DNA from 4 places in the Pseudoalteromonas shioyasakiensis genome. Region 1 is predicted to be linked to each of the others. Evidence: predicted binding sites of a transcription regulator. Region 1 holds the regulator's gene; each other region holds the start of a gene.
The links. Region 1 encodes ArgR, which controls arginine synthesis, uptake and breakdown. Its sites were predicted from a motif close to ANTGAATANNTATTCANT; they were not measured.

Region 1 (5,653 bases):
GCATTATCAACCGGATTTGTGCCATCAACAGGCATAACATCAATGATATGCAGTAATACACGACAACGCTCTAAGTGCTTTAAGAAGCGAATACCAAGGCCAGCACCATCTGAAGCCCCTTCGATTAGGCCAGGGATATCAGCAATTACAAATGACTTATTCGCATCTGGGCGTACTACACCAAGATTAGGAATAAGCGTCGTAAACGGGTAATCAGCCACTTTTGGTTTAGCTGCAGAAACACTGCGGATAAACGTTGATTTACCTGCATTTGGTAAACCAAGTAAGCCAACATCTGCAAGTAGCATTAGCTCTAGGCGTAAGCTGCGAACTTCACCAGGTGTACCTAGTGTTTTTTGACGCGGAGCGCGGTTTGTACTTGATTTAAAACGTGCATTCCCCAAGCCATGGAAACCACCTTTTGCAACAACAACCTTTTGACCATGCTGGGTCAAATCACCTAATGACTCTTCAGTATCAACATCAATGATACGCGTACCAACAGGTACTTTAAGCGTTAAATCAGCGCCTTTTTTACCAGTCATGTTACGGCTTTGACCATTTGTGCCGCGCTCTGCTTTATGAAAACGCTCAAATTGGTAATCAATTAACGTATTTAAGTTTTCATCGGCTTGTAGATAAACGCTGCCGCCATCGCCACCGTCGCCGCCATCAGGACCGCCATCTGGTACATATTTTTCACGTCGGAAAGATACGACACCGCTGCCGCCATCACCCGCGTCACAACGAATTTCTACTTCATCTACAAACTTCATGATTACTCACTTTAAGATTGGCTTGTTAATAACTCTATTATATACCTAAGTGCCCTATTCGGCACCCAATGCCAAGGCGCTTAGGTATATATTTATACGCACTATTATGTGCCTTAAAACAAAAAACCCCGCAAAGGCGGGGTTTTTCAAATATCGAGATGATTACTCAGCTACGATATTTACGTATTTACGGTTTAAAGGACCTTTCTGTTCGAATTGAACTTTACCATCTGCTTTTGCGAAGATAGTGTGGTCTTTACCGATACCTACGTTTGCGCCAGCGTGGAAACGAGTACCACGTTGACGAACAATGATGCTACCCGCTAGAACTGATTCGCCACCAAAACGCTTAACACCTAGGCGTTTGCTTTCTGAATCGCGACCGTTACGAGTACTACCAGCTGCTTTTTTATGTGCCATTTCTCAGTACCTCTAATTAAGCGCTAATGCCAGTGATTTTAACTTCAGTGAACCATTGACGATGGCCCATTTGCTTACGAGAATGCTTACGACGTCTAAATTTAACAATCTTAACTTTCTCACCGCGACCGTGTGAAACAACCTCAGCTGTTACTTTACCACCGTTTACGAACGGTACACCGATCTCGATTTTCTCACCATCAGCAACTAAAAGTACTGAATCAAATTCAACTGCTGCACCAGTTTCAACGTCTAATTTCTCAAGACGAATTGTTTGACCTTCAGTCACACGGTGCTGTTTACCACCACTTTGGAAAACCGCGTACATAATTAACTCCGTCTGTGCGCCCTCAAATCGACGCAACTAAAATATTCTTCAATAGGGCGCGAAGTTTACGCTAATGTGCAAAAACTAGCAAGCCTCTTTTTCGATAAAATGAATAAAAAATAGCTGCATTGAGAGCAATTCAATATTTTCCCCTATTCTATCCTAAAAACACCACATGCCAAGCGGTTTTTACGATCTCATGACAATTAAATTACGCTAATAATACGCACCTTTAAAATTCAAAAAGCTGATCACTTATTAATCAAGGTTATAAATTTATCTTGCCAAAATTGCTCTTAAATAAAAAACTTTACAGTGTTTTTTTACTGAATCATCACAAAATATCGAGCAAGTGCTTTTTTTGTTGTACAATCAGCCCCGTATACCCATAAATATTGGCTCGGAGATCAATGGATATAAAAGCTATCCAGACGTTAATCGAAAATGAAATGGATGACGTCAATCAACTTATACATGCCCAAATGCGCTCAGATGTCGCATTGGTTAACCAACTCGGTTTATACATAGTAAACAGCGGTGGTAAACGCGTTCGTCCTATGTTGGCTATTTTAGCGGCAAAAGCTCTTGGTTATGAGGGCAAAGACCATATTACGCTTGCCACTATCATCGAATTTATTCATACCGCAACTTTATTGCATGACGACGTTGTCGACGAGTCACATTTGCGCCGTGGTACGCCTACAGCAAACGCAGAGTTTGGTAATGCAGCGAGCGTTTTGGTCGGTGACTTTATCTATACACGTTCATTTCAGCTTATGGTTGGCCTAGGTAAAATGCCAATCATGCAAATTTTAGCTGATGCAACCAATGTCATCGCTGAAGGTGAAGTGTTACAGCTAATGAACTGTAATGACCCTGACACGACAGAACAAAGCTATATGCAGGTTATTTACAGCAAAACGGCAAAATTGTTCGAAGCTGCAACCGGCCTTGCTGCAATCATTACCGAGCAAGACGAACAAACCCTTGAAGCATTAAACTTATACGGTATGCATCTTGGCACTGCATTCCAATTAGTCGATGATGTTCTTGATTACAACGCTGATGCCGAGCAACTTGGTAAAAACATTGGCGATGATTTAGCTGAAGGTAAACCTACCCTACCGCTTATCTACGCAATGCAAAAAGGCATACCAGAGCAAGTTAAGCTAGTACGCGAAGCAATTGAGCTTGGTAATGGTATGGACCACTTAGAGAGCATTCTAGCGGCATTAGCTGACACTAAGGCCCTTGAGTTTGCAATGCAAAAAGCTGAGCAAGAAGCTGACAAAGCAATTGCTTGTATTGCGTTCTTACCAGACACACCGTACAAACAAGCCTTAGAGAGTTTGGCACGCATCGCCGTTGCCCGCGATCACTAAACGCTATTTATTCGAGCCATTAAAAAAGCCTGCATTTGCAGGCTTTTTTGTTTTCGGCGATTTTAAAAATCGCCTATCATCTGTCGGAATTAACCGTTGATGAAATCAACACCTTCTTGGATGTCTTTGTTAAGTGTAGCTAGCATGTCGTTTTTAGCTTGCTCTTCGAATGCACTTAACTCACCGTAAGAAAGGATTTCTTCAACGCCGTTTTTACCTAGACGAACTGGGTGTGCGAAGTATGCTGCGTCACCGTTTTCAACTGCAACATATGCGTAATCAACAACTTCTTCACCTTGTAAACCTTTAACTAAAGACATACAGAAGCGTGCTGCTGCAGCACCCATTGAAAGAGTCGCTGAACCACCACCCGCTTTAGCGTTAACAACTTCAGTACCTGCGTTTTGGATACGTGGAGTTAATGCTGCAACTTCTTCGTCAGTGAAAGTAACACCTTCAACTTGAGAAAGAAGCGGAAGAATTGTAGTACCTGAGTGACCACCGATCACTGGAACTTTAACGTCAGTTGCGCTTAAACCTTTAAGTTCAGCAACAAATGCTTCTGAACGGATCACGTCAAGCGTTGTGATACCGAATACACGGTTAGCATCGTAAGTACCCGCTTTTTTGAATACTTCAGCAACGATTGGCACTGTGCCGTTTACTGGGTTAGTGATGATACCTACTAACGCTTTAGGACAGTTTCTAACGATGCCTTCAGCTAATGTTTTGATGATACCTGCGTTTACGTTGAAAAGGTCCGCACGGTCCATGCCTGGCTTACGTGGCATACCCGCTGGGATAAGAACGATATCACAACCAGCTAATGCTGCGTCTAGGCTGTCAGCACCAAAGCCTTCAACTTTAACGTCTGTTGGGATGTGAGAAAGATCAACCGCTACACCAGGAACAACAGGGGCAACATCGTATAACGATAATTCAGAACCTGCAGGTAAACTTGTTTTTAATAATAAAGACAATGCTTGGCCGATACCGCCAGCTGCGCCTAAAACAGCAACTTTCATTGGAATTCTCCGTAATTTGAGGTAGGAAATATTTGTGGCCCTAAAGATAATGAAATTAGCGACTAAAAACAAATTTATCCTGCTTATTTCGCGTATAATTTCGACCATAGTTGTAAACTTGGCTGTAAAGACACAGCATTTTGGACGACTTTGTAAACTAATACTGCATAAATATGCAGAGTTGTGTAGAATTACCCTACATTTTATGAATAAAGAAACGGCAACATGCAACCACAAGACAAACAAGAAGCACTGATCAAAGCGTTTAAAGCGCTATTAAAAGAAGAAAACTTCGGCTCACAAGGTGAGATTGTCGAAGCATTAAAAGAGCAAGGCTTTGATAATATTAGTCAAAGTAAAGTCTCTCGCATGTTAAGCAAGTTCGGTGCAGTACGTACTCGTAATGCAAAACAAGAAATGGTCTATTGTTTACCGGCTGAAATGGGTGTGCCAACAGCGAAAAGCCCACTGCGTCAGCTTGTTATTGATATTATGCATAACGAAATGATGATTATTATTCGCACCAGTCCAGGTGCAGCACAATTAATTGCTCGTTTACTTGATTCACTCGGTAAGGCGGATGGTGTACTCGGCACCATTGCAGGCGACGACACTATTTTTATCGCCCCTGCGAAGATTTCTGAAATCGATGTGACGCTTGATCGCGTGCGCACTTTATTCGATACCGTTTAAAGTTGCTTTAAGAAGTTTACTGACGGGGCGAAAAAGGCAGATCCCATATCGGCTTGAGTAAAATCGAGCCAATGATCATAGCAATCGCCCTGCCCCAAGCGACTTTTTAATACCTGTTCAAACCCATCCCCTTGCGCAGCACACGAAACCATTAAAATCCCCTGCTTATGCACATCACCAAATGGCATACTTTGGTTAAGTAATAGCGGCTGTCCATGCTCATCTTTTAATTCACTGCGAACCGCATGACTGGTTTCTACAGCAGGCACAATCAAGGTGTTATCTAGACGCGTGCGCCCCATGATTTGCTCTTGCTCAGACAACGATAAATGCTGCCAGACACTCAAATCATGCACAAAGCGCTGAACATGAATATAACTGCCTTGGTCTTCAAAGTGACCCGGTTTGTTGATAAGTGCTGTGCTGCGTTTTTGACGGCCATGAGGTGTATCGCCTGCATAAATAAAGCCGTTAAAATCACGTCCATCTAAAAACCGAAAATTACGGACCTGCTCCACCAGCTCAACATCCGGTGTTAATAATTTTAGAATTTGCAGAGCAAATAGGTGGTTTACATCTTCACGGTCTGAGCGAATTTGCACAAACAAGTCAAATGGCTGAGCACTAATCACATGCTCACTATGAGTCACATTCGGAAAGCTTTGCAATTGGCTAGGGATAAACTCGGGCAGAATATGCGGCCAATATTGAGCACCAAGGGCAACCACGCACGATAGCATGGCTTCTGAGAACTGATCAGCAAACTCATCTTGAATGATGCTAACGCGTTTTAGTTTTTTACGTAATGACTCATCATGGCCATCGTAAACATTAAAAAACAGGTGCAAACCATGTAAGTTTGCTTCAGCACAAATCCCAGATTGCGCTTGCGCCATAGTGAATCCTTAGCTTCTCGTTATTTGCACAAAGCCAAGGATCCAAGATTACTAATCATGAAAAAAATTGACTGTGTGCGGCATTATTTTTATTTTTACAGGCTGCTCAACAGCTAACACGCGGTCTTGCTCT
Region 2 (5,653 bases), 1.3 Mb from region 1:
GTGGTATCGTTCGTTGTGACATGATCGCAGAAGGTATCATCGGCGCAGTTAAAGAAGTGGGTGTAAACGTTCCTGTAGTAGTACGTCTAGAAGGTACTAACGCTGAACTTGGTCGTGAAGTACTAGCTAGTTCTGACCTTAACATCATCGCTGCTGAATCACTAACAGACGCAGCTGAAAAAGTTGTTGCTGCTGCGGAGGGCAAATAATGTCTGTATTAATCAATAAAGATACAAAAGTTATCTGTCAAGGTTTCACAGGTGGCCAAGGTACTTTCCACTCTGAGCAAGCGCTTGAGTACGGTACACAAATGGTTGGTGGTGTAAGCCCAGGTAAAGGCGGTCAAACGCACCTTGGTCTTCCAGTATTCAACACTGTTCGTGACGCTGTTGAAGCAACTGGCGCAACTGCATCAGTTATCTACGTACCAGCACCTTTCTGTAAAGATGCAATCTTAGAAGCTATCAATGCTGGCATTGAGCTAATCGTTTGTATCACTGAAGGTATCCCAACACTAGACATGGTTGACGTTAAAGTTAAGCTTGATGAAACTGGTGTTCGTATGATCGGTCCTAACTGCCCAGGTGTTATCACTCCGGGTGAAACTAAGATCGGTATCATGCCTGGTCACATCCACAAGCCTGGTAAAGTAGGTATCGTATCGCGTTCTGGTACTTTAACTTACGAAGCGGTTAAGCAAACTACTGACGCTGGTTTCGGCCAATCAACATGTGTTGGTATCGGTGGTGACCCAATCCCTGGCACTAACTTCATCGACGTTTTAGAAATGTTCGAAAAAGACGAGCAAACTGAAGCTATCGTTATGATCGGTGAAATCGGTGGTACTGCAGAAGAAGAAGCTGCAGAATACATCAAGCACAACGTGACTAAACCTGTTGTTTCTTACATTGCGGGTGTTACTGCACCTCCAGGTAAGCGTATGGGTCACGCTGGTGCAATCATCGCAGGTGGTAAAGGTACTGCTGATGAGAAATTTGCTGCATTAGAAGCTGCTGGCGTAAAAACTGTACGTTCACTAGCTGACATCGGTAATGCACTTAAAGAGAAAACAGGCTGGTAATCAGCTCTAATCTCTTAAAAAAGGCTCGCTTATGCGGGCCTTTTTTGTATCTAACATTTTTTGTTCCCTACAAAAAATTCCAATCATAAATTAAGAATAATAATGCTTTATTTGTGAATATAAATTCTCTACACTTGTGGCTTGTATATCTGTTTTTATTAAAACACTCGACTTTAATAAGGTAAATATTACGTGCGTACCACAGAATTGGTAGATGGATTTCGCCAGTCAACCCCATACGTTAATGCTCACCGCGGTAAAACATTCGTTGTTATGCTTGGCGGAGAGGCGATCGATCAGTCTGGTTGTCGCAGCATCATCAACGATGTCGCGCTATTAACTAGTCTTGGTATTAAGATTGTTTTAGTGTTTGGTGCTCGCCCACAGTTTAACGCAGCACTTGAACAAGTTGGCATAACTAGTCAGTTTCATAATGAAATACGGGTAACTGATAATGCAACATTTGATGTAATTAAGAAAGTTGCGGGTGCAATGCAGTTTGATATAACCGCGCGTTTATCTACGTCTTTAAGTAGCACACCTATGTCTGGCTCATTTTTAAATGTGGTGAGTGGCAACTTTGTTATTGCTCAGCCTTTAGGTGTCGATGAAGGTGTTGACTATCATCATTCAGGTAGAGTGAGACGTATCGATGTTGCCGGTATTCGCCACCAGTTAGATAACAACGGAATTGTTCTGCTTGGGCCAATAGCGGCTTCTGTTACAGGTGAAAGCTTTAACTTAACTGCTGAAGAAATTGCTACGCAAGTAGCTCTTAAACTACGCGCTGATAAAATGCTTGGGTTCTGTAAAGAAGCCGGTATTTTGGATGAAAATGGTGAGGCGATTGCAGAGTTAATGCCAAATGAAGCTGAGCAGCTACTAGTAAACTATCGCAAGCAACCAGATTCATGTGTAAGCGCAACCGTATTCTTACAAGCTGCAATTGATGCGTGTCGAGGTGGCGTACATCGTTGTCATCTTGTTAGTTACAAAGAAGACGGCGCCTTATTACAAGAGTTGTTCTCGTTAGATGGTATTGGTACACAAATCGCTCCGCAAAGCTCTGAGCAATTACGAAGTGCAAGTATTGCTGATATTACCGGAATCATTAACCTTATTAGACCGCTTGAACAGCAAGGCTATTTGGTGCGCCGTTCACGTGAACAGCTAGAAATCGAAATTGAACAATTTACGGTTATTGAGCGTGATGGTCTTATTATAGCCTGTGCGGCTTTGTATCCGTTTGCAGATGAACAGGTAGGTGAATTTGCAAGTTTGGCTGTTCATCCTCAGTACCGAGATGCTGATCGCGGCAGTTATCTACTAAGGTTTATTATTAATAAGGCTAAACGTGCAGGTTATTCACATTTATTTGCTCTCACCACACGCAGCATTCACTGGTTTTTAGAGCAAAGTTTTGAAATAGTGACAGTTGATGAGCTACCTGCGAAGAAAAAAGCGCTTTATAACCATGAGCGCCGCTCAAAAGTATTGCGTCTAGATTTAACTAAGCTCAGTAATAAGAGGTGACGCATTCGTCACCTCTAATATACCCAAACCACCCCAAGGTGCGAGTTTCTGCATCTTGAGGGGGCTTGGTTATACTCTTAATATTGATAGTTAATGTGCTGATAAAAACGCACGCGTAAATCTTGGCGAGTTGGATTAAAGGCCAGCTCGTCAGTAACTTCATTTATCGCACTTTGCACTTGATTCATGAACTTACCATAACCAATGTCATGCTTGTCTTTATCGGCTGCCGCAATCACAAAATGTAAAGAATCTACAAGTTGATTTGCATCCCAGTACTGTTGTAATTGCACTTGTTCAGAGCTGCAATCAAAGGTTAACTTTTGCAGTTCAGTGTTACTTTGTGCGTTATCAATATTACTATTACGAACAATAGGGCGGGTACCGTTAGCGATAAAAGCACCGAGTGTTAAGCCGCGTTTATCACATGCACGTTTGAACGCATCAAAGATGTATTGATAAAACTGCGTATAATTCTCTTCGTTCAACATATGCTGAAATTGCGTTTTAATGGCGCGGGTAACAGGAATCGAAAACCCTGCATACGTCATTTCACTGTGTTCATTTGGTAAATGACATTGGCGAGACTGGTAACGAGGATATAAGCTACGTAATTTATAGCCATAACTTTCTTTGTGACCTTTTGCTTTAGCAAATAAATCATAAGTTAGGTGTTGGTGGTCACGAATTTTAAGAGGTGGTTGGCCGCTTAGTAGCTTTTCTTGTAGTGAGTTGATCACTCTTTGCACATTATGATGAAAACTCGCCGCATGAGCGCGAATATCTTCACCGGTCGCTAAGAATAATAAACGAATTTTTTTGCATTTTTGCTCACCATCGGCAAATACATTATGTGCTTCATGATATTGTGGGTTATAGAAAAACAAAATCTGCTTAGCGGTTTCTAAACTGTATGCCTCATCATGGTAACGAACCACGGGTAATTTATCGTTCGCGATTAGGTGTACATTATGTAATTCATATTCATCACATAGTGCAAATAACTCCCTTGCAAGACGCTTATAAGCACAGCTCACATTGGTGAACTGGGCAAAAAACTCATCAGTAGGTTTAAATTCAACTAACACATACTGGTTTGCACGTGCTGAGCTTGGAATATAGACTCGATGTTGATTGAGCGAAGCCATCTTTTTTCCTTATTGGTAGTGAAACTGACGGCACTATATCGCTAGTCAATGATCATTTTATTGCGTTAGAACAATTTTTTTACCGATTTTGTCGAGTCTGTGAACTATGTATTCAACAATCGACGTAATATCTTCAATAAACATGATGCAACCACTGTATGTTAGGGTTTGTTTTTGTAATAATGCATTAGTTTTGTCACCATGCAATATTCAGAGGATTATGCTCCTATGGCGGAAATTGAGAATCGCCCAAGTAACTTTATTAGAACGCGTATCGACGAAGATCTAGCAAGCGGTAAGCATGCGGCTACACACACGCGTTTTCCACCAGAACCAAACGGTTTTTTACACATTGGTCATGCAAAGTCTATTTGTTTGAATTTTGGTATCGCCCAAGATTATCAAGGTCTTTGTAACTTACGTTTTGATGATACGAATCCAGAAAAAGAAGACATTAACTACGTAAATTCGATTAAAGAAGATGTGCAGTGGCTAGGTTTCCAGTGGGATGGTGAAATTAAATATTCATCTAACTATTTCGATGCGTTATATGGCTATGCTGTTGAGCTTATCGAAAAAGGCCTAGCATATGTGTGTTTCTTATCGCCAGATCAAGCCCGTGAATACCGTGGCACTTTAAAAGAGCCAGGTAAAAACAGCCCATACCGTGATACGCCAGTTGAAGAAAACCTAGCGTTATTTGAAAAAATGCGTAATGGCGAATTCAAAGAAGGTGAGTGTGTACTGCGTGCTAAAATCGATATGGCAAGCTCATTCATGGTACTGCGTGATCCAATTATTTACCGTGTACGTTTTGCTCATCACCACCAAACAGGTGACAAGTGGTGCATTTACCCAATGTACGACTTCACGCACTGTATTTCAGATGCGCTAGAAGACATTACACATTCATTATGTACGCTTGAGTTCCAAGATAACCGTCGTTTATACGATTGGGTATTAGATAACATCAGCCTTGAGTGTCATCCGCAACAAATCGAGTTCTCACGATTAAATCTTGAGTACACCATTATGTCTAAGCGTAAATTAAACGACTTAGTGGTTAATGGTCATGTTGAAGGCTGGGACGACCCGCGTATGCCAACGATTGCTGGTCTACGTCGTCGTGGTTATACACCGGCATCAGTGCGTGAGTTTTGTTCTCGTATCGGTATCACTAAACAAGAGAACATGGTTGAAATGGGTATGCTAGAAGCATGTATCCGTGAAGATCTAAATGAGCATGCACCGCGTGCAATGGCTGTTCTTGATCCTGTGAAGATTGTTATCGAAAACTATGACGCAGATAAAGTAGAGACGTTATCTGTGGCTAATCACCCGAATAAAGAAGAGATGGGTCGCCGTGACGTACCTTTCACTCGTGAGATTTATATTGAGCGTGAAGACTTCCGTGAAGAAGCAAATAACAAGTTTAAGCGTTTAGTTCTTGATAAAGAAGTGCGTTTACGTGGTGCGTATGTCATTAAAGCTGAGCGCGTTGAAAAAGACGAAAACGGCGAAATTACTACTATTTTCTGCTCTTACGATCCTGAAACTCTAGGTAAAAACCCAAGTGATGGTCGTAAGGTTAAAGGTGTAATTCACTGGGTATCAGCAAGTGAATCTATCACAGCTGAAGTTCGTTTATACGACCGTTTATTTAACGTACCAAACCCAGCTGCAGCAGAAGACTTTAACGCAACACTAAACCCTGAATCACTCGTGGTCCTTGAAAATGCGAAAGTTGAGCCGTCACTTGCAAATGCACAAGCAGAGCAGGGCTTCCAGTTTGAACGTACAGGTTACTTCTGTCGTGATAGCAAAGCAGAAACATTAGTATTCAATCAGACTGTGGGTCTTCGTGATTCATGGGCGAAGATTGAACAAAAGG
Region 3 (5,653 bases), 1.7 Mb from region 1:
AAACAATTTTCTCTTTTTTCGATACCGCTCGAAGTTGCGGCATTTGAATTTCGCGCTCTTCTTGCGTTGTTAGTGCACGCATAATTGGCGGCTGAATAATTGGCACAAGTGCCATGTATGAATAAGCCGCTACTGCGATTGCACCAAGTAAGTCTGGCGCCAGCTTAGATGCTAAGAAAATAGCCGTTGGTCCATCTGCACCACCAATAATGGCGATCGCCGATGCATCTTGTAACGAAAACTCAAAGCCGGGAATAAAGTTAAGTAGAATTGCACCAAATAAAGTAGCAAAAATACCAAACTGCGCAGCCGCGCCTAACAGCAACATACGTGGATTTGCTATCAGGGCACTAAAGTCTGTGAGTGCACCCACGCCCATAAAGATCAAAAGTGGGAATACCCCAGAGTCAATCCCGATATGGTACACGTAATACAAAAGACCACCCGGCTCAGATAACCCAGCAACTGGGATATTAGTTAAAATAGCCCCAAAGCCGATAGGTAATAACAACAGTGGCTCAAAGTTACGGGCGATTGCTAAATAGAGTAACAAGCAACCAACCGCAATCATGATCAATGCCGGAAAAGTAAAGTTAGCAATACCCGTGGCATGCCAGAGGTTTAAAACACCATCCATCCTCTGTCTCCTATGCCAGTGCGATTAGCGCATCGCCAGTGGCAACAGAGTCGCCTTCTGCTACTAATACTTCAGCTATTGTGCCTGAGTGTGCAGCGCGAATTTCGGTTTCCATTTTCATCGCTTCCATAATGATAACCACATCACCTTCGTTAACAGTTTGACCTGGTTTTACTTTTACTTTGAAAATATTACCAGCCAATGGTGCATTGAGTGTTTCGCCCGCTGACGCTGAAGCTGACTGAGGAATTAACTCACTGTCTTTGAGGGTTACCTCTTTAAGTTCACCACCTTGGGCTACGACCACATCGTAAACTTTACCATCAACTTTCACGCTATATTGCTCTGCTTTTGCAGGGCTTGTAGAGGCAGGTTTGCTTTCTGACTTAGCAACTTCACCCGTTGGAATGGCTTCAAACGCATCAGGGTTGTTACGGTTTTTAATAAACTTAAGGCCAATTTGAGGGAATAATGCATAAGTAAGCACATCATCAATCACCTCATCAGCAAGCTCTAAACCTTGCTCTTTAGCTTCACTTAATAACTCTGCTTCAAGCTTCTCAAGTTCAGGCTCAAGCTTATCAGCAGGACGGCACGTAATTGCTTCAGCGCCATCTAATACACGCTCTTGTAGTTCTTTATTCATTGGCGCTGGTGTTGCACCATACTCGCCTTTAAGCACACCCGCAGTTTCTTTAGTGATGGTTTTATAACGCTCGCCAGTCAGTACATTGAGTACCGCTTGAGTACCAACAATCTGCGACGTTGGTGTAACTAGAGGAATGTAACCTAAGTCTTCACGAACACGCGGGATCTCAAGTAATACCTGATCAAGCTTATCAGCTGCGCCTTGTTCTTTGAGCTGGTTTTCCATGTTCGTTAACATGCCGCCCGGTACTTGGGCTAATAAGATACGCCCATCAACACCTTTAAGGCTGCCTTCAAAAGCAGCGTATTTCTTGCGTACATCACGGAAGTAAGCTGCAATTTCTTCTAATTGGTTTAAATCAAGACCGGTGTCACGCTCAGTGCCTTCTACAATTGAAACAATGGTTTCTGTGGCGCTATGACCATAGGTCATACTCATTGAAGAAATAGCCGTATCAAGCATATCGATACCCGCATCGATTGCTTTTTGGTAAGTTGCAGTACTTAAACCTGTCGTCGCGTGGCATTGCATCGCAATAGGAATAGATACAGTTTCTTTTAAGCCTTTGATCAACTGTTCGCAATCATATGGCTTTAATAAACCCGCCATATCTTTAATACAAATTGAATGACAGCCAAGATCTTCTAGTTGCTTTGCAAGCTCAAGCCACATATCAAGCGTATGTACAGGGCTTACTGTATAAGAAATAGTACCTTGAGCATGAGCACCGACTTTAACTGCTGCTTTAATCGCAGTTTCAAGGTTACGCACATCGTTCATCGCATCAAAAATACGGAATACATCAACACCGTTTTTGTGGGCACGTTCAACAAACTTTTCGACTACATCATCAGCATAATGACGGTAACCTAGAAGATTTTGTCCGCGCAGTAGCATTTGTTGCTTAGTGTTTGGCATTGCCGCTTTTAACTCGCGAATACGTTGCCAAGGATCTTCACCTAAATAACGGATACACGAGTCAAACGTCGCACCACCCCATGATTCAATTGACCAATAACCCGCATTATCGAGTTTTTCTGCCATGGGTAGCATGTCGTCTAAGCGCATACGCGTTGCCAAAAGAGACTGGTGTGCGTCACGCAATACTAATTCGGTTAGTTTTAATTTAGCCATGTTTAAGCTGCCCCGTTATTTTTGTTTATTTCGAAATTGAGCAATTGCAGCGCTGATTGCTGCAATATGTGCCTGTGGCACACCCTGTTGAGGTTGAATTTTTGCTGTACGCGTAGGTTCTGCAGTTGCAGGATCATCAAACCGACCCACTATCTTTGACATTAAAGTGACTGCTGAAATCAAAATAGTCAGAAAAACAAACACGCCTACCATGCCTGTCACCATCAAACTGGCCGCAGTGGTGAGTAATCCACCTATATCCATACGACTCCCCTCGCTTACTTAAAATAAAAAGTTATTTTTGTTAAATAATTATGCACCAATAATAACAAACAAAATTCATTTGTATAGCACCATTGTAAATTGGTAAAACCAATTAAATTTAAAATAACATGCCGCACATATAATTAACACCCTACTATTAGCGCATTTAAAGCCCCGTTATAGATGATATAAATAGTCAATATAGCCAGACGTTATATGTTTAACTATTAACCAACCGTAGTAAAATCCTTAAAAACCACGCACAACAAGGTGTTAGAGCCACCCCCTCAAAACAAAGTTAAATTGGTCTTACCAATAAGCGAGGCATTTCTCTTTTTCCTCATTCAGCTCAATATGAAAAAATATCACTATGAATAAGTTACATGCTTACTCGTAAAAGTTACCAAATGATGAACCCTCTAAAGAACAGCAAAAAACCACAACCCATTGAAATATATAAAATAAAACTTCTGGCACAGAACTCGCTTTAGTTATATCGAACTTAAGAAAATTTAAATAGCCAAGGAGACCACTATGTTACGCTGGACAATTACTTTTTTAGTTATCGCGTTAATCGCAGCAGTGTTAGGTTTTGGCGGTATCGCAGGAGCCGCTGCAGGCATCGCTAAGATTATCTTTTTTATATTTTTAGTATTACTAGTTATTTCGCTGGTATCAGGAGCACTTAGAGGCAGTGTCCCTAAGTAGTTAAAAGCAGATAACCACTTACTTTATTTTTATTTACAAGGAATTTCATTATGAAAAATTCAACTTTAAAAGCCGCTACTATCGCCCTATTTTCAGGTTTATTCATCATGGGTTGTGAAGACAACTCTGCTGAAGACGCAGGTGAGCGTATTGATGAAGCAATTACTGATACACAAAATGCAGTTGAAGATGCATGTGAAGAAGTAAAAGAAGGTGTTAATGCAGAAGAAACTAACTGCTAATAACACACCTTACTTTAGAAAAGCGGCCAAGTGCCGCTTTTTTGTGTATGTGAGTTAGCAACTCTATGCTGCCTGCAACTCGTGCCAAGAAGCTTGCTAACTTTACTCTTTCCCCTAGAAACTCGCTAACTTGTTGGGTTTCGCTCCGCTCTAACCAACCTACCGGCTCTTTTTTTTAATCTGATAGCTGACGGCTGAAAGCTGATGGCTCATTTTCCTATAAACTCGCAACTTTACTCTTTCCCTTAGAAACTCGCTAACTTGTTGGGTTTCACTCCGTTCTACCTAACCTACGAGCTGATGGCTAAGAGTACGTTTTCATTTACAAACCGTAGTGAGAGGCTTGTTTGTCGTTACACTTGCTATATGCCACTGGCCGTCGATAAAACTTACTTTTGCTACATCGCTTACAGCAAAGTCGCCAGGGACATTTAAGCGCGTTAAGTTACTTGCTAACTGCTGCTGACAATATGGGCCGGTATCGCCATGCATCACGAGCACTGGCTTATTGGTGTGCTTTGCAAAGTCGCTGATGGCATCTCGGTAGATTTTAAATGCATCACAATTAGAACGCTGTGACTCACTGCAAGCGGGTTTACTGGTCGGGTGGTAAATATCAGCCTGAAAGCCAAACACATAGGCCTTAGCATCCTGGTGGACAAGCGCTTGTTTTAACCAAATTAAGTTGTACTTATCACGCTGGTCGGCGGCATCTAGTGCCGCGTTTTTATCACTTTTTAAAATTTGTGAGCGACCATTAAAAGTGCCCGGTATATGCAAAGTACGAAACTCAATGCCATCAAACTGCCAGCGGGCATTTTCTAGCATTTCAGCTTGAGTTGCATAACCCTGAAGTTGCTGTGCTTTTTTTGTATAAGCATCGTCGAACATTAATCCTTTAACAAAGCTTAGCCGTTCAAGCTCATCAAAACGCACCGATAGCTTTTCTCGGTCGCAATCGGTCCATTCATTATCACCGGGGGTGTAAATAAAAGGCTGCGAGGACAACGACGTCAATAACACTTTATTACTTTGCAAAAGCTTATTCGTGCAAGCAAGCGCTCCCGATTTCATATCACCAAGATGCATTAAAAAACCATGCGGTGTTGCTGCGATTGCCTTGGTGATTTTTCCTTCTTTGGCGAGATTAATTTCATCAATCGGGGTGTATGGCATATCGCCCATAACTAAAAAAGTATTTGTGGTCATTGCAAGTGCTAAAGACATTGAACTAACAAACATACAGCTTACACCTTTAAAATACACATACCTTAAGCTCTCACAATGACAACTAAATGAAAACCAACTGCGGCAGATTTTTTTTATCAATGTTAAACTGCCGCCAGCAAATTAAGTGAGCCCACGAATGACATTAAGTACAACTTACAAATTAGATAAACCGTATTATTACGAATGCTTTGATGAGTCTTTACCTTATTCATCACAAGCTAAGCCTAAATACCCGCTGTTGGTATTGTTAATAACCTTAGGCTTATTAGCTTTTTATCAATTAGATAATCATTATTTAGGCAGCTTTATGATTATGCTTGCCGTGGTTGAGTGCTTATCGTTTTATTACAAACGCCCATGGTGGGTCACAAGACAAATGATGAGTCGTGCATCGGGTAGCGAAGTGACTGTCGTATTTGATGATGAAGGCGTTAAGGCCGAAAACCCGCATAAAAGCTACCAATTAAGCTGGCAACAAATTAGTGAGATTATTGAAACTGAGCGAGGTTATATTTTAAAGGCACAGCGAGGTATGCAATATATTTCTAAACAAGCGCTAAATGATGAAATGACGGCAGAATTAAATAAAAGAGCCACTCAGTGAGTGGCTCTTAAAAATATCTGTCGCTGATTAAACGTTGCCCGGATTTGGGTTAGATTTCTCTGCCTGGATTCGCATGTAGATTTCTTCACGATGTACTGATACATCTTTAGGTGCATTTACACCAATGCGAACTTGATTTCCTTTAACACCAAGAACAGTAACTGTTACTTCGTCACCGATCATAA
Region 4 (5,653 bases), 1.4 Mb from region 1:
TGCGTGACCACCTAGTTTATTAATACCAATATCAAATGATAAACGAGTACGTAAACTTGGCTTTTCAAACAATGTGACCACTGATTTGCCCGCTAATGCTTGGCTGAAGTCAACTGGGTTTGCTTTAATTTTTTGCGCTAAGTTTAGTAATTTAAGTGCGCCTTTTTGGTCTAATTCAAGACCATTTAAGAAATTCTTTAACATGAAATACCTATGGTGTAATTTTCGTTCCTACATGCTCGCCTTTTAATAAAGCGACTAAGTTCTCTGGCTTAAGCCAGCTTGAGATATACACACCACGTCGTAAATGTTGGGCAGCAAGAAGGCTGGTCTTTACTTTGACCTCCATCCCGCCCTGAATAACTCCTTCAAGGATAAGTGTTTCGATTTGCTGCGTATTAAGTTGATGTAGAGGCTGCTTATTGGCATCAAGCACAGCTTCTACGTCAGTCATAAAAATAAGTTCTGCATCAAGCTCTTTAGCAATAGCCGCTGCCGCTTCATCTGCATTGACATTGTACCATTGGCCATCTTCCCCAAAGCCAATAGAGCTCACTAGGGGTAAACGACCTTGTTCAAGCATACTAGGTAGCACACTGTCACAACTACCTGAACACTGACCTACTTGCGCCAGCACTTTAAGTTTTTCAGATACCAGTACACCCGCTTCATAAAGGCTTAAACCCACAGGTTTGTGGCCAGCGCTGATTGCTTGGCTCATCAATTGTTTATTGGCACAACCTGCAAGAGCACCAACAATATAAGGCATTTGCTCATTTGGGCTGATACGTAAACCTTGATGTTTTGCAGTTACAAAGCCGGCGTCTTTAAGCCAAGCATCCACCAAGGCACCACCACCATGAACAATGACAAAGTTATCTTGCTCAGAAGCTAAAACATCAAAAAGCGCTTTTGCGGCATCTGCGCTATTTAACACAGCACCACCGACTTTAATGATCCAAGTTTTCATTACAGCGCTCCTACTAAGCCAGTATGGTGAGGTTCACCCATGGCTAAATTAATGCACTGTAATGCTTGCCCTGCCGCACCTTTTAGGAGGTTATCAATCGCTGACATAACGATGAGTTGTTCACCTTTTTGTTGCCATGCAATATCAACAAATGGTTGCTTAGCCACGCCTTTAATGCTTGGAATTTTATTGCCAAGTAAACGAATTAACGGCTCGTTTGCTAATACTTGATAAGCCTCATTCACTTGCTCTGCAGTTACGCCTGGTTTTAATTGCACATAAATAGTTTCTAAAATTCCACGGGGGAAGTTACCCAAATGTGGCGTGAATAGCACAGGGTGACCAAGGTGCTGCTCAATCTCAGGTGTGTGTCTGTGGTTAAACAAGCCATAAGGAGCAAGTGACACTTCGCAAAAGTGGGTATTAACACTGGCTTTTCTACCAGCGCCTGTAACACCTGACACCGCATTAACAATAATGGCTTGATCAGTTAATAGCCCTGCTTCTTTAAGTGGTTTTAAAGAATTAAGTGCCGCTGTTGGGTAACAACCCGCTACAGCAACAAGGTTTGCTTTACTAATCGCATCGCTATTCCATTCAGCTAAACCATATGCTGCTTGCTCTAAAAGCTCAGGATGTTCATGTGCGAAACCGTAATAAGTTAGGTAATCCTCATTCCCAGCTAAACGGAAACCACCAGATAGGTCGAATACTTTTTTACCCATGGCTAAAAATTGGGGAGCAAGATCAACACTGACCTTGTGATCTGTACACAGGCATACATAGTCAGCATTGCTTTCGATATCTTTATACGCTCCAGCAGTTAGAGGTTGTAGTGGATACTCTAACAATCCAAGGTGCTCAGGGTATAAATCGCTTAATAATTGACCTTTATCTAAACTCCCTTCAGACACATAACATGCTTTAAGGGTCAGTTTTGGATGCTTAACAACTAAACTTGCTAGCTCTGCGCCGCTATAACCACTTGCGCCAATAATCACTACATTCATTGCTTACTTTTACCTATTAAATCTATTTATCGATACGCCTAAAATTACTCGCTCAATTGCGAATAAAAACACTGTCTAAAGTAATGAAATCAGGTTATCGTCGTTTCGTGTTCATCGTACAGCTTTACTAATATTTATGCTTAAAAAGTGAATTGATATTCATCATAAATACTTTTATATTGTTATGCAATTAGATTGAATAATTATTTTTGGATTTTTTTATGTCACTACCCTCTTTTATATCTATGTATCAGCAGCTAATTGCTGCCCCTTCAATTAGTGCGATTGAAGATTCTTTGTGCATGAGCAATAAAGGAGTTATTACCTTGCTCGCAGACTGGTGCGAAAGCCTTGGTTTTACATGTGAAATCACAGAGCTTGAAAACGGTAAAGGCCGTTACAACTTATTAGCGAAACGCGGTGAAGGAGATGGCGGTTTAATGCTTGCAGGTCATACTGATACGGTGCCATTTGATGATAGCCGCTGGAACTACGATCCGTTCAAACTTAGTGAGCATGACAATAAACTTTATGGTTTAGGTAGTATTGATATGAAGGGCTTTTTTGCCTTTGTATTGCAAGCAATTAGTGAGCTTGATGCTACGAAGCAAACAGAGCCACTATTAATTCTAGCCACAGCCGATGAAGAAACCACAATGGCGGGAGCACAACAAATTTGCCGCCACCCAGACTTAAAACCAGCGCGCTGTATTATTGGTGAGCCAACTGATATGACACCGGTATTTACTCATAAAGGCCATATGAGTACTGCGATTCGGGTAATTGGTCGCTCAGGCCATAGCTCTGATCCTGAACGTGGTTTAAACGCCATCGAAGTCATGCATAAAATGATTACAAAATTGTTAATCATCAAAGAAGAATTAAAGAATAAATATTCAGTTGAGCACTTTGAAATTCCGTACCCTACTTTGAACCTTGGTCATATTCATGGTGGCGACAATGCCAACCGCATTTGTGGTTGTTGTGAAATGCACATTGATATGCGGCCTTTACCTGGTTTAAGTGTGCAAGAACTGCAAGCGATTTTGCTAACTGCAGCAGAAGAAATTAATGTCCAATACCCAAATGCAGTGAGTGTTATCGACATGCATGAACCTATCCCAGCATTTAGTGGTAGCACTGATACAGCACTTGTGAAGTTGGCTGAAAAAGTCTCGGGTCAACCTGCTGTCGCTGTAAACTATTGTACAGAAGCCCCTTTCATTCAACAGCTTGGCTGCGAAACCATCGTCATGGGACCTGGCTCAATTAACCAAGCCCACCAGCCAGATGAGTTTTTGGCGATGGAAAAAATAAAACCTTCGCAAGCGATTATCAGTGACATGATTAAAGCTAGCTGCTTTAGTGAATATACCCAAACCACCTAAAGATGCGAGTTTCAGTTGGAATTAAAAGCGATTTAGACAAGGCATTGATTGCAAGTAATAGTGGTTCTATTGTTAAAATCAATAACGCAGTATAAATCGCTTTTAAACCAACCCTTCGGGCGCTTCACAGGCACTTACTCTCATCGTTGTTACTTCTTAAAAGGGACTACCATTCTTGCAAAGTAACGCCTTGATATTAAGCACCTGTGAAACGCTGAATTCTGCATCTTGAGGTGGCTTGGGTATAATAAAAAGGGAGCATCAAGCTCCCTTTTCTAATCCATGTACTTACTCAAGTACTTTTTAAATACCGGATCATTTTTCGCCAGCTCTTTTTGCTCCGCTAAAATATCTTTTAGAATTGCTTTAGAGGTTAACGGGTTGGCTAATACAACGCGAAATACCACGGTGGGTTGATGGTCATATTTTGCAGGAGTTAAACGTGTACGCGATACAAAAGAACGACCCGCTTCACGCTGACGCTTTTGCATGCTTGCAGTAAAGCGATTCAAAGAAGCGTAAATATCTAATTTCGTTTCTTCATCAGCATCTTTAAGCTTCGCTTGGATTTCTTTTGGTACGTAACGATAGGTTAATAAGCAAAGCTCTGGCTCTGAGATTAACTCAAAGTCTTCATCTTGCTTGATCATGTCGGCAAAAGTGCGGGCTTTTACGATACTGCGATCAATTAGCATCTCGTAGCCTTTACGGCCAATAACACGTAAGCAAGCATGTACTAACATTGCCATACCTGGGCGGCTGCCCTCAAGGGTATGACTGCCTAAATCTTTTGAGCCTTTACGAAGAATATATTCCGCATGATGCTCAATTGCATCCGTCGCAGCAGGGTCTTTAAATAACACCAGACCCGCTCCCATTGGTACATACATTTGTTTATGTGCATCAATAGTAATTGAATCAGCGCGTTCGATACCGCTTAAAAGGTGGCGGTAATTTGAAGATAGTAAGGTTGATCCACCCCATGCAGCGTCGACATGAAAATGACAGCCAAGTTCTTCGCTCAAATCAGCCATTTCATTTAGTGGGTCTATGCTGCCTGTTTCAGTCGTACCAGCAACACCCACGAGTGCCATTACCTTAATGCCAGACGCTTCAAGCTCATGAGCCTTTTTACGCATCGCATCGACATCGACTTTATTATTTTCGCCGGTTGCAATTGCGACAATGTTATCGCGACCGATGCCCAGTAAATCAACGGTTTTACCTAATGAGTAATGGCCTCGCTCAGAAACAAGTACAGCTAAGCCTTTGTAACCATAGTGCAGCATTCCAGCGATTAAACCCTGTGCAGCAATGCCTTTATAGTCACCATCGGCTTTTAATAAACGGTTTCGGGCTATCCATAGTGCAGTAATGTTAGCAACAGTGCCACCTGAACAAAATGCGCCTAATGACGTTTTCGCACTGTGCATCCATTTACTATAAAAGCTGTCGTCTTCACCATAAGCAAGGTGATGCATCATGCCCAAAACTTGTCTTTCTAGAGGCGTAAATGCCTTAGAAGTTTCAATTTTTACTAGGTTTTGGTTAAGACCGACCATTAACTTAGAAAGCGGTAACACAAAATGCGGTAATGCTGAGGTCATATGGCCAATAAAGCTCGGCGCAGCGGTATGAACAGAATGAGCAACCAACTGCTCCATAATGTCTTGAGCATAGTCAGAAACAAAGGTCGGCTCTTCTGGAATAGTAGCCGTTTGAAAGTCTTTTTCAATTTCGTGCAAAGGCTTTTCGATAGCAGCTATGTTCTCATTTAAGAACCCAGCTAAGTTGCTAGAAATTTCAGATTCGATTTTACTTAATGTCGAGTCTGGTGCTTCTGGCACCGTAAAAATACGAATCAAGCTTTCTTTAGAGGCGACGGCACAACGCTTTTGATCCATCCTAATACCCATAATTAGCAGCTAAAAATGCACCCGATGATGGGACATCTAGGTAAGCACTTTTGCGGCACTGTTTCTACGAAATTGGCTAACTTTACTGGAATATCACGAAAATGTCTCGCATAAAGCAAAAAAGCGCTAATTTCGATGACAAAAAAGTGATCAGTTAATGAAATTTGCAGTCATTTTATACTATCAGACACGCTTTTTTTGAGTATAATCAAACGATAACTGCAAAGGGAACCTCTATGCCCAAAGGAATGCAAAAAACCAGCTGGCTGCTATATGGCTTCGCCGCATTTTTTATTAGCTTATTTGTCTATATCTATTACACCTATGAAACCACGCGTAGTGAGATCATGGAGAATATCGATACCAAAC

Region 2: the regulator ArgR is predicted to act here: its motif matches at 1,194-1,211, upstream of argA (amino-acid N-acetyltransferase).
Region 3: the regulator ArgR is predicted to act here: its motif matches at 2,724-2,741, upstream of KQP93_RS04720 (OadG family protein).
Region 4: the regulator ArgR is predicted to act here: its motif matches at 2,127-2,144, upstream of argC (N-acetyl-gamma-glutamyl-phosphate reductase).

The regions. Positions count from the first base shown of each region.
Region 1 is NZ_CP077770.1:3,103,281-3,108,933, forward strand. Features, by position in the region: gene cgtA (Obg family GTPase CgtA) at 1-776, opposite strand, end outside; gene rpmA (50S ribosomal protein L27) at 939-1,196, opposite strand; gene rplU (50S ribosomal protein L21) at 1,213-1,524, opposite strand; gene ispB (octaprenyl diphosphate synthase) at 1,935-2,906, shown strand; gene mdh (malate dehydrogenase) at 2,996-3,931, opposite strand; gene argR (transcriptional regulator ArgR) at 4,157-4,624, shown strand; gene KQP93_RS14435 (Dyp-type peroxidase) at 4,621-5,520, opposite strand; gene KQP93_RS14440 (ABC transporter ATP-binding protein) at 5,572-5,653, opposite strand, start outside.
Region 2 is NZ_CP077770.1:1,777,378-1,783,030, forward strand. Features, by position in the region: gene sucC (ADP-forming succinate--CoA ligase subunit beta) at 1-209, shown strand, start outside; gene sucD (succinate--CoA ligase subunit alpha) at 209-1,081, shown strand; gene argA (amino-acid N-acetyltransferase) at 1,274-2,614, shown strand; gene KQP93_RS08230 (DUF3083 family protein) at 2,692-3,762, opposite strand; gene glnS (glutamine--tRNA ligase) at 3,991-5,653, shown strand, end outside.
Region 3 is NZ_CP077770.1:997,936-1,003,588, reverse strand. Features, by position in the region: gene KQP93_RS04730 (sodium ion-translocating decarboxylase subunit beta) at 1-637, opposite strand, end outside; gene oadA (sodium-extruding oxaloacetate decarboxylase subunit alpha) at 648-2,420, opposite strand; gene KQP93_RS04720 (OadG family protein) at 2,436-2,684, opposite strand; gene KQP93_RS04715 (DUF1328 domain-containing protein) at 3,219-3,392, shown strand; gene KQP93_RS04710 (hypothetical protein) at 3,443-3,634, shown strand; gene KQP93_RS04705 (hypothetical protein) at 3,953-4,876, opposite strand; gene KQP93_RS04700 (YcxB family protein) at 5,001-5,468, shown strand; gene csrA (carbon storage regulator CsrA) at 5,496-5,653, opposite strand, start outside.
Region 4 is NZ_CP077770.1:690,562-696,214, reverse strand. Features, by position in the region: gene KQP93_RS03320 (ornithine carbamoyltransferase) at 1-204, opposite strand, end outside; gene argB (acetylglutamate kinase) at 212-970, opposite strand; gene argC (N-acetyl-gamma-glutamyl-phosphate reductase) at 970-1,980, opposite strand; gene argE (acetylornithine deacetylase) at 2,202-3,368, shown strand; gene panP (pyridoxal-dependent aspartate 1-decarboxylase PanP) at 3,644-5,272, opposite strand; gene KQP93_RS03295 (bifunctional diguanylate cyclase/phosphodiesterase) at 5,521-5,653, shown strand, end outside.